3 regions of the Paenibacillus sp. FSL L8-0333 genome follow, and region 2 is predicted to be linked to each of the others. Evidence: riboswitches for the same ligand, from Rfam matches in the RefSeq annotation. Region 2 holds a riboswitch; each other region holds the start of a gene.
The links. Region 2 has a riboswitch for cyclic di-AMP ahead of NYE72_RS00190 (3D domain-containing protein). Riboswitches for the same ligand answer to the same signal wherever they lie in the genome.
Positions count from the first base shown of each region.

Region 1: linked by a shared signal. The riboswitch ahead of NYE72_RS11020 (KamA family radical SAM protein) and the one ahead of NYE72_RS00190 (3D domain-containing protein) in region 2 are both predicted to bind cyclic di-AMP.
Region 3: linked by a shared signal. The riboswitch ahead of NYE72_RS26050 (alpha/beta hydrolase) and the one ahead of NYE72_RS00190 (3D domain-containing protein) in region 2 are both predicted to bind cyclic di-AMP.

Region 1 is NZ_CP150186.1:2,519,622-2,522,902, reverse strand. Features, by position in the region: gene NYE72_RS11025 (AraC family transcriptional regulator) at 1-1,385, shown strand, start outside; cyclic di-AMP (ydaO/yuaA leader) riboswitch at 1,434-1,575, shown strand; gene NYE72_RS11020 (KamA family radical SAM protein) at 1,716-2,882, shown strand; gene NYE72_RS11015 (YafY family protein) at 3,025-3,281, shown strand, end outside.
Region 2 is NZ_CP150186.1:40,835-44,115, reverse strand. Features, by position in the region: gene rnmV (ribonuclease M5) at 1-235, opposite strand, end outside; gene NYE72_RS00190 (3D domain-containing protein) at 411-1,577, opposite strand; cyclic di-AMP (ydaO/yuaA leader) riboswitch at 1,863-2,092, opposite strand; gene NYE72_RS00185 (TatD family hydrolase) at 2,291-3,061, opposite strand; gene NYE72_RS00180 (HD domain-containing protein) at 3,113-3,281, opposite strand, start outside.
Region 3 is NZ_CP150186.1:5,854,342-5,857,622, reverse strand. Features, by position in the region: gene NYE72_RS26065 (alpha-glucuronidase family glycosyl hydrolase) at 1-370, shown strand, start outside; gene NYE72_RS26060 (Nif3-like dinuclear metal center hexameric protein) at 431-1,189, shown strand; gene NYE72_RS26055 (hypothetical protein) at 1,274-1,447, shown strand; cyclic di-AMP (ydaO/yuaA leader) riboswitch at 1,768-1,954, shown strand; gene NYE72_RS26050 (alpha/beta hydrolase) at 2,060-2,869, shown strand.

The sequences.
Region 1 (3,281 bases), 2.5 Mb from region 2:
ATACAACCAAGCTTCCTAAACGATATTCTGGAGAGCTGCTTTCCGGCAGGCGGGAGTTAATTGTGCACCCGTTCACCAAGGTAATCCGACTAGTCGAAGACCTGCTCATGAACAGGAATAACACCGATGATGTACAACAATTCAAGCGACAATTAAAATTCCAAGAATTGCTGCTGTTACTTTTTGAGCATAATTACCCTTCCAAACACCTGCCAAGTCCTACGGAATCCGTAGAAAAGACCATAACATTCATTCAGGAGCATTATACAGAGAGTATCACCGTGAAGCAGTTAGCTGAACTGGCGGGAATATCAATCTGGCAATATACACCGATCTTTCAGCAGCTTACGGGTAAAAAGCCGCTTGAATACCTGACGGATCTGCGTATTAATCATTCCAAACGATTCCTGCAGGAATCGACTGAACCACTGCGGGAAATCGCCAGACTGGTCGGCTTCTCGGATGAATACTATTTCAGCCGCCGCTTTCGGCAAAAAACCGGAGTTACACCCGGACAATATGCACATCAGCAAGGTCGTAAGCTTACCGTCAAGGATTGGACGGGTCATGAGGTGGAAATTCCTGAACGAGCGAAACGTATTGTCTATCATGGCGAGACACTTGGCGACCTTCTCGCGTTAGCTGTAAAGCCTATCGGTGGAGATGAAGCATTCGCCCGGAACAGCGTCTATAAACATCGGCTTAAGAAGCTCGCCAACGTCGGGTTTCCACTGGACCCGCAGTTGACCGCTTCCCTAAACCCAGATTTGATCATTTTGGCAAATAGTGATGAAAGAGCCTACAGAGCAGTTTCTGGTATCGCTCCGACACTCACCTTTGATTCATTTGCGCCTCTCGACAACCGAATGCGGACATTAGGCAGTTGGCTAGGTAAACAGCGCGAAGCCGAAGCATGGCTGGAGTCATTCACAATCAAAAACGCTGCCATGTGGCAGCAGCTTTACTCGACAACTCTCCAAGTTGGAGAAACCGCCTCTGCTTTGGTCTATGATCATGGAGATCATCTATATGCTATGGGAATGTCCGGATTCTCCACTGCGCTTTATGCCCCATGTGGTTTACAACCGACCGAAGAGATCCAAGCCATATTGGACGAAGAGTTAGGGTTCGCCGAAGTTGATCCAACACGACTGCCTGCCTACGCCGGAGATCATATCTTCATGTTCATTCCGGAACGCAAAGACTCGCGAGCTGCGATGGAACGATTACTAGACAGTTCACTTTGGAACAGTCTCCCGGCAGTACGCCAGGGACATGTTTATCTGCTCGATGGAAGCAAATGGAACTCCAGTGATGCGTTAACCCGGGAGAAGCTACTAACGCTGCTGCCTAAACTACTCGGCGGAAGTAGCGCTAGCAATTGAAGGTGAATCTAGGATTCTCTTTTGACTTTTCAAAACTTCATAGGGTATACTTTATCTACGCTTAATTTCCAACTTTTACAGTTGAAAAGCGGGGGAACCAGTTAATTGGGGCGAATCATTGAGTATTAGAATGTAGGGTACCATCTTACCCGAGTCCGTCAGCTAACCTCGTCAGCAGTGGATGGGTCTGCTTTTCATGTTATTTACATAACCAGAGACCCTTGCTAAGGGTCTCTTTTTGTGCTTTTTTTGGACCCTGCTGGCAGTAGATTGGCCTTTGACACTAAGGCTCCCTCATTTCTCACACTACGAGACAAAGGAGAGATGTACGTGCAAAAGGTAAAGTACTTCACGGATATTAACAAAATAGCTATGTTGTCTGAGCTGGAAAAAGAGAATCTGAAAGAAATTACAGACAAATTTGTTTTTCGTGTAAATGACTACTATCTGTCTTTGATTAACTGGGATGATCCAGATGATCCCATCCGTAAGCTGGTTATTCCTAACGAAGGTGAACTGCTGGAGTATGGGCGCTGGGACGCCTCCGATGAGGACACGAATTATGTGGTACCTGGTTGTCAGCACAAGTATAGAACCACTGCACTACTGATTGTATCCGAGGTCTGCGGGGCTTATTGCCGCTACTGTTTTCGTAAGCGTCTGTTCCGAAATGACGTGAAAGAGGCGATGGCTGATGTCTCTCCGGGCTTGGAGTATATCGCAAAGAATCCGGAGATTAACAACGTACTTCTTACGGGTGGGGATAGTTTAATTCTCTCCACACCGAAGCTAAGATCCATTATTGAAAATCTAAGAAGCATTGAGCATGTTAAGATCATTAGACTAGGTTCCAAAATTCCCGTATTTAATCCGATGCGGATCTCTGAAGACGAAGAGCTGCTGGAGCTGATTCGTACTTACTCTACCGAAGACAAACGAATCTATGTTATGGCGCACATCAATCATCCTCGTGAAATCACACCTGAAGCCAAAAAAGCATTTAAAGCTCTCCACAACGCAGGGGCAATTGTCGTAAATCAGACTCCCATCCTCAAAGGCATCAACGATGATCCCATTATTTTAGGGGAACTACTGGACCGACTTTCATGGGCTGGCGTTACACCCTACTACTTCTTTGTGAACCGGCCCGTTGCCGGAAACCGGGATTTCGTATTACCGCTCGAGCAAGTCTATCAAATTGTAGAAGAAGCCAAAGCTAGAACCTCAGGACTTGGCAAAAGAGTACGCTTATCCATGAGCCACACCTCAGGAAAAATAGAAATTCTCGCCATTGATAACGGGAAAGCCTATCTCAAATACCATCAATCCAGAGATCAGGAATACGGAAAATTCATGATTCTAGATTGTCCAAAGGACGCCGAATGGTTCGATGACCTGCCTGGGAATGAGCAATATTGGACCCCACCTGTGAAAAAAAACGATGCTATTATTTCTGTTAATGATTTATCAGAGCCTGCGGATTTAATCTGTAAATAAATTAATCGGCTCTGTCAGACTCTGTCATAGGATATTTCTTCATCACCAACAACAAAACTCCTCCCTCCCAAAATTAGCCCGAAAAAATCTATGATATAATCACGCTGTAACACGAAATGGACTAATGGGTGGGAATGCACACATGAAATTGGAACGATTGATTTCTATGATCTACAAGCTATTGAACCACGAAGTTTTATCTGCCTCCAAGCTGGCTGAAGAGTTTCAGGTTTCCCAGCGAACAATCTATAGGGATATCGATGTGATTTGTGCCGCTGGTATCCCGGTCGTATCGTATCAGGGTACTAAAGGTGGATATGGCATTATGGACGGATATAAAATGGATAAAAGCCTGCTCCGTTCGTATGATGTCACTTCTCTGATTACTGTACTTAACAG
Region 2 (3,281 bases):
TAAAAGCATGCTTGCAGCCCGGCACCTTCGCTGAAACGATTTTACGAATTCGCTCCCCGGCATGGTCCGGGTCCGTAAGAATAATAACCCCTCTGCGTTCCATAGCTAGCGCAATCTTCGCAATTACAGTCCGGTTTACAGCAGAGCCGCCTGTCTCAATCGTATCTGCTTCCACAGCACGCTTAATGGCTACGGTATCGCTTTTGCCTTCAACGACGATTAATTCCTTAATCATATTTCTTGACTCCTTCCAAAAAAAGCAAAAAGAAGAGGATTCGCTCCTCTTCTTTTGGTTAAAGAATGTATAAGTGATGAGCGGTTGCTCTGCGATCAACGAAATGATCATCCAGCGTTCCTTACGGTTATCATCACTATAGCTTATCAAAGGATTTTTTGCAAAAGCTTCAGTTCTAGTTAAGCTCTGGTTTCACAGGTCCAATCACATATACGGTACGTGATTTACGGCCGAAATTACGAGCATGGCTCAGGGAATCATAATAGACATCCACTTTATTGCCTTTAATGGCACCGCCAGTATCCTCTGCACGGCGGAATCCAAGCCCATCGATATAAACCCACCAGCCAATAGGAATTACATTCGGATCTACTGCAATTGTACGACCTTCCGTTACGCGTGTTCCGGAGGCAGTTTTAGTACCTATTCCTGGCTCTTCTGACGAATAAGCTGTCATGGAGACGTTCTTAATCATCTTCTTGTACTCAAAGTCTACGCCAGCCTTGCTTGTGACGTTCTTAGTCTTAGCGCTAACTTTAGTCGTTTTGGAGGTAGTGCTTGATTTGGAAGTTGTTGTAGCTTTAGCAACTACAGTAGGCTTAGGAAGTGCTTTAGTACCAACGGCAATGATCTTATCTTTTGTTACCGTTTGTACTTCCTTGCCGATCATGCGCATAGAGGCCAGTTCTCCGTCTTGATAGATCTTTTCAATATGCTGAACCATGACGCCTGGTTTGCCTGCCTGTGCCACTCTAACTGTTCCCACAGTAAGGGAGGGATCTGCTGTCTTAATAACACGGAAAGGTAAGTTAGTTGTTCGCTGTACCGTTTGCTTGTTGATACGAACGATCTTAATCTCCATGTCAGCAGAGATGGTGGTGTCTAACGAAGGAAAAATCTTATCATAGCCTTCTAGGTTGATACCCAGTTTGTCAATCGCCTGACCGATAGTGTCTTCGGTCGTATATAACGTTTTTGTTGCTCCGTCCGCAGTAAGGCTAAATTTCTGCGCACGATTGATAACGACACGGTCACCGTCTTTTATTTCATCACTCAGACCTAAAGATAATTCATCATGCGGCTGCAGCGAAATTTGCTCTTTCTCCAACACATCACCAAGAAGTGCTTCTCGCGTTTCAAGTGTCTGTGTTTGCCCGTCTATTACTAAAACAAATTGTTTGTTACTTTGACCGTGTACGTACAGCAGAATTAACAGCGCGATTGCGATTGAAATCACACCTGCAAGTAAAAGTACGCGAGTATTTACTTGCTCCCACCGTAATGCGAAAGACCTGCTGGATGACTGCGAATCATGGGATACCTCTGGTTGGAATAAGCCCATTCTCTCCATCCTCCTTACATAGCCTCGTCGTCAATTTGTATATCATGAGGACTGAATTTCTTTGACGAAACTATTTGAGATTGTCACAGGATACGCACGTATTAACTTAGCGTCTCCTGCTCATGGATCGCCTGCTCGGCACAGCTACTCCCACACCTGTTATATAACAGTATGCGGGCAACATTCAGTTTATTCAAAAATAAAGAAGCCTAAAAAGAGTTCTCTTGAGGACTCTTTCGTGGCTTCTCCGATGTCAGAATACGCGGGAATGTTTGTGCACGAGGTTGCCTCTCTTACTTGCGCTTACGGGGTTAGCTGTCGGGTTCGGACGAAAGAGAGACGCCCTATTTCAGGTCACCCGCTCACGGCGGTTGCCCTTAAATTCACCCCAAAGACCACGTGAAGAAATCAAATATTGTTCTGCGGCAATTCCTAGTCGTATTCAAGATACAGGCATGCGGCAGTTCAATATTGGTTCCCCCGTTCTCCATACGGAGACTCAGCGAGACGATCCATGAATCAATGGCTGTCACAATAACAACAGCTCACATCACTGAAAAGATGATATCCTGTTTTGATGCATGTTGTAAAGGACGATTCAACCACGTTTAAGCAAATATATGGTTAAAATATTGTAATAATCAGCCGTTTTTATATTAAAAAAGTTTAATATATCGGCTATTCTCTATTTTTCACCCGTTTTACTCCTGTTTTCAGACAATCCCAAATCGTTCCAGTGCGTTCGCATACGTAATTTTAGCCAATTCTTCCCATGTTAACCCTTTAATTTCAGCCGCAGCCTCTGCTACTAACTTCACATGAGCACTCTCATTTCGCTTGCCACGGAAGGGGTGTGGAGTCAAATATGGAGCGTCTGTTTCGATCAATAATCGGTCCAATGGCGTCTGTGCAAGCACCTCTTTAGGCACTCTGGCATTTTTGAACGTTATCGGTCCTCCAAATGACAAATGAAATCCAAGGTCTAGACACATTTTTGCTGTTTCCCAGCTGCCTGAGAACGAATGCATCACGCCACCAATTTCATTTGCTTTTTCCTCCCGTAAAATCCGTACAACATCTTCATGAGCATCACGGTCATGTATACAGATTGGCATTTTTAGTTCACGGGCTAGTCCGATTTGTTTGCGGAAGACCTCCTGCTGCACATCCTTGGGAGAGGTATCCCAATAATAATCCAATCCAATCTCTCCGATGGCCACCACTTTTTCATGGCTGCAAAGAGAGGCGATCCAATCGAGGTCCCCCTCTTTCATATCAATCGCATCCTGTGGATGCCAGCCCACCGCTGCATAAATATAATCATAAGATTCAGCCAGCTTCATCGTTGAAGGGATCGTTTCCCGATTAAATCCAATATTGATCATCTTGCTAACTCCGGCCTCTACTGCACGAGCAATAACTTCCTCGCGATCCTCGTCGAATTGAGGCGCATCTAGATGTGTATGTGTGTCGAACAGATACATTTTAAAGCTCACTCCTTGTTGTTTTTATCAATAGTTCCATAAATATTTGTATTATTTTGCAAAAATCTCTGCTACAGAAGAGGGCAAGCGTGTAAGGGCTTTTTTCAGCTTATCCTGTGGGAAATATAGATGATATCTGCCACGATGAATTCCGCTTATTGAGCGCACAATATCCGATACCTCTGAAATTTCCCGCAATTGCTCATTCCGATCAAGCAGT
Region 3 (3,281 bases), 1.0 Mb from region 2:
AGTCAAATCGGGAACGGGTTATAGCGGACAGTATATGGGGCTTAATGCATCAAATTATGAGAATCTAGCGTCTTGTCCGGAAGAGCTGTTGCTGTTCTTTCATCATGTTCCATACACGTATGTTCTGCAATCGGGGCAAACTATTATTCAGCATATCTACGATACTCATTTTGAGGGGGCTGAGCAGGCTGCACAGCTTCTAGCGACATGGGAATCACTTGAAGGCAGCGTGGATAGTGGATTGTATATGCAAGTGAAGCAACGTCTTGAAGAGCAAGCAGAGCATGCGCAGGAATGGAGAGATCGGATCAATACGTATTTTTACCGCAAGAGCGGAATTGAGGATCTTAAAGGCAGAAAGATTTATTAGATTTCGAATCGAGGGATGATGATAGTGAGCCTCACGATTAGAGCGATTCTGGAAGATTTAATGGGAACTGTGGAACAGGTAGAAGGCACTGTCGATATTCTGAACCCAGGGGAACCGGAAACTGAAGTCACAGGGATTATTACGGCCTTCTCTGCCACACAAAATGTTGTGGAGCAAGCAATAGCGTTAGGAGCCAATTTGCTGATCACGCATGAAGGTGTATTTTATAGCCATCATGCGGCGAGCGAGTGGTTAGAAGGTGATCCGGTTTATCATGCGAAAAAAAGTCTGATCGAACATTCCCAAATTGCTATTTTTCGTTATCATGATTATTGGCATCGGCAAAAGCCGGATGGAATTATGGTGGGTTTACTGCAAGAACTAGATTGGTCCGCATACGTGGAAGAGCAGCAAGCAGCTGCTACGATTCTCAATATTCCTGCTATGACTGTACTGGAAGCTGCTCAATATATTAAAAGTAAGCTAGGGATCTCTTATGTACGCGCTGCCGGTGACCTGTCTCTGTCCTGCAAACGCGTAGGGATATTAGTAGGTTACAGAGGAGGCGGGACGATGGCTATTCCGCATTTTAATGATCACAATCTTGATTTAATTATTGCTGGAGAGGGACCAGAGTGGGAGACTCCGGAATATGTGCGGGATGCAGGGCACCAAGGCAGATCTAAAGCGCTCATCATGTTAGGTCATGCGGAGAGTGAAGCGCCGGGAATGAAATATTTAGCTGAAATCTTAGCAGACAAATATCCCATGCTTCCTAACCGGTTCATTGCTGAACAACCCATCTATCAGATGGTTTAATCTGGGGAAATAAAGAGTACGGAATAAATAAACATATTATGGAGAAAATGAAGGGAAACAGGTCACTGAGAAAGGAGTGTTTCAATGGAAATTCCTTTGGAGGCTGATGAAGTATTAAGTCGGATCAAAAAGCTGCAAAGCGACGGAAGCTCGATCAGTAAAAAACAAGTAAAGCAGAGCGATCCTGAGCTTATGAGAAGTGCGCTGTTCTTTTTTCCAAGCTGGGAGCATGCATTGAAAAACGCCGATCTTTTGTAGCCATAGTATTGTAAGAGGAAGCTAAGTGGACAGGGGAATACCTCTGATTCTGCTTAGCTTTTTTCATATCTCCAGTGAAAAGGATGGCCTTTATATAGAAAGTACTGGTGTTTTAACCTCCGTTTGGCTTGGTTCAGAGCCATTTTCTTAAATAAAACGAGTAAACAAGAGCAAAAGAAAGAGAAAATGAAGAGTATGCTCAATATGAAATGAAAAGCATTGCTTTCAACATTATTTTGACCAGAGCCCTCCTTTACAAGCAAACCTTACAAGAGTATGATTCATCTCAGAACTGACAATTATCTTAAATTTACAATTACATAAGCAATCCGCTTAATTTCCGTTTCTGGAAAGCGGGGGAACCAACAACTGGCAGCCGATGTGAGAGTCGGCACTGGTTATGGGGTGAATCCTGTTCCGGGTGCATAACATGCATCCCTGCAGGTAGGGCAACTCTCACTGCCCGAATCCGACAGCTAACCTCGTAAGCGTATGGAGAGAGGATGAATGGCGTGTTTAGTGATGAATAGCCACAGAGAATCCCTCTGTGGTTTTTTGCTGCGTTTTTAAGCAGATATAGACGTAGAATTTATTATGAAAGAGGTGTTACCTTTGCCTATCGCTAAACTGAACGGAACTTCGCTCTATTATGAAATCAATGGAACTGGCACTCCGGTTGTGTTTATCCATGGACATGGATTAACACACAGTATGTTCAAACCACAGCTGGAGTATTTTTCCGATAAATATAAAGTGATTTTGTGCGATTTACGGGGGAATGGCAAGTCTGGTAAACTGCTGGAGGCCCCACATGAGATTATTGAGACGCAATGTCTGGATTTGATTATGCTGTTGAATGACCTAGGTATTCGTGAAGCAGTTTTTGTAGGAATCGCCTATGGTGGCTTAGTCGTTCAGCATATTGCCAAACAATATCCTGAGCGTGTGAAAGCCATTGTGGTCGCGGATAGCTTCTGTAGGACTCACGGATCAACAATTGTAGGGAAAATACAAACTATGGCAGCATATTGCAGTTTGCTAATGTATTATCTCCCAAGCGAGCTGGTGTTGCCTTCGATTCGGATGATGTACCGAGAGCGCTGGAGTCTGGCCTACAATGAGATTAGAAGAGGGCTGCTGGACAAACGTCCCCGGGAGCTATATCGGCAAAGACTGGCTACAAGCCATGTTGATTACACCAGATGCTTAAAGGCTTTTAAACGTCCTGCTTTATGTATTGTAGGGGACTTTAATGAATTTGGAGTGAATTGTATGAAGGAAATGGTGTCTCAGCTGCCACATGCGCAGTTGGCGATTATTCCGAACGCATTAGATCCAAGTAATCTATGCCAGCCGGAGCAATTCAATGCGATTCTTCAACGTTTCTTAGAGAAGCAGCAGGGCAGTCAGCAGATTAGCTGATCTATAGGGAGACCTTTACAAGCGAAGCGTTTATGTGGAAAAGGGCGTCCCATAGCCAGGGGGAATGAGCTGGCTATGGGACGTCTTTCTGGGTAGAACTTTAGGGAAATTCTCCCTAAAGTGAAGGTGATTATGGCTCCTAGAACGTGGATTAAGGAAATTCTCCCTAAAGTGAAGGGAATTATGGCTCCTAGAACGTGAATTAGGGAAAACTTCCCTAATAATAGGATGTTTTTAGCCATAAATGGGTATTTGTATGAATTTTTAGGGATAAATTCCCTAAAAACCTTATTTTAAAGCGATTATCGATGAATATTAGGGAGGATTTCCCTAATATAATGGATATCTAACTAAAGGCTGGCTCATCAGTAGTGAAATCTACGAATGAGCCAGCCTTTGGTATTTTACTAAC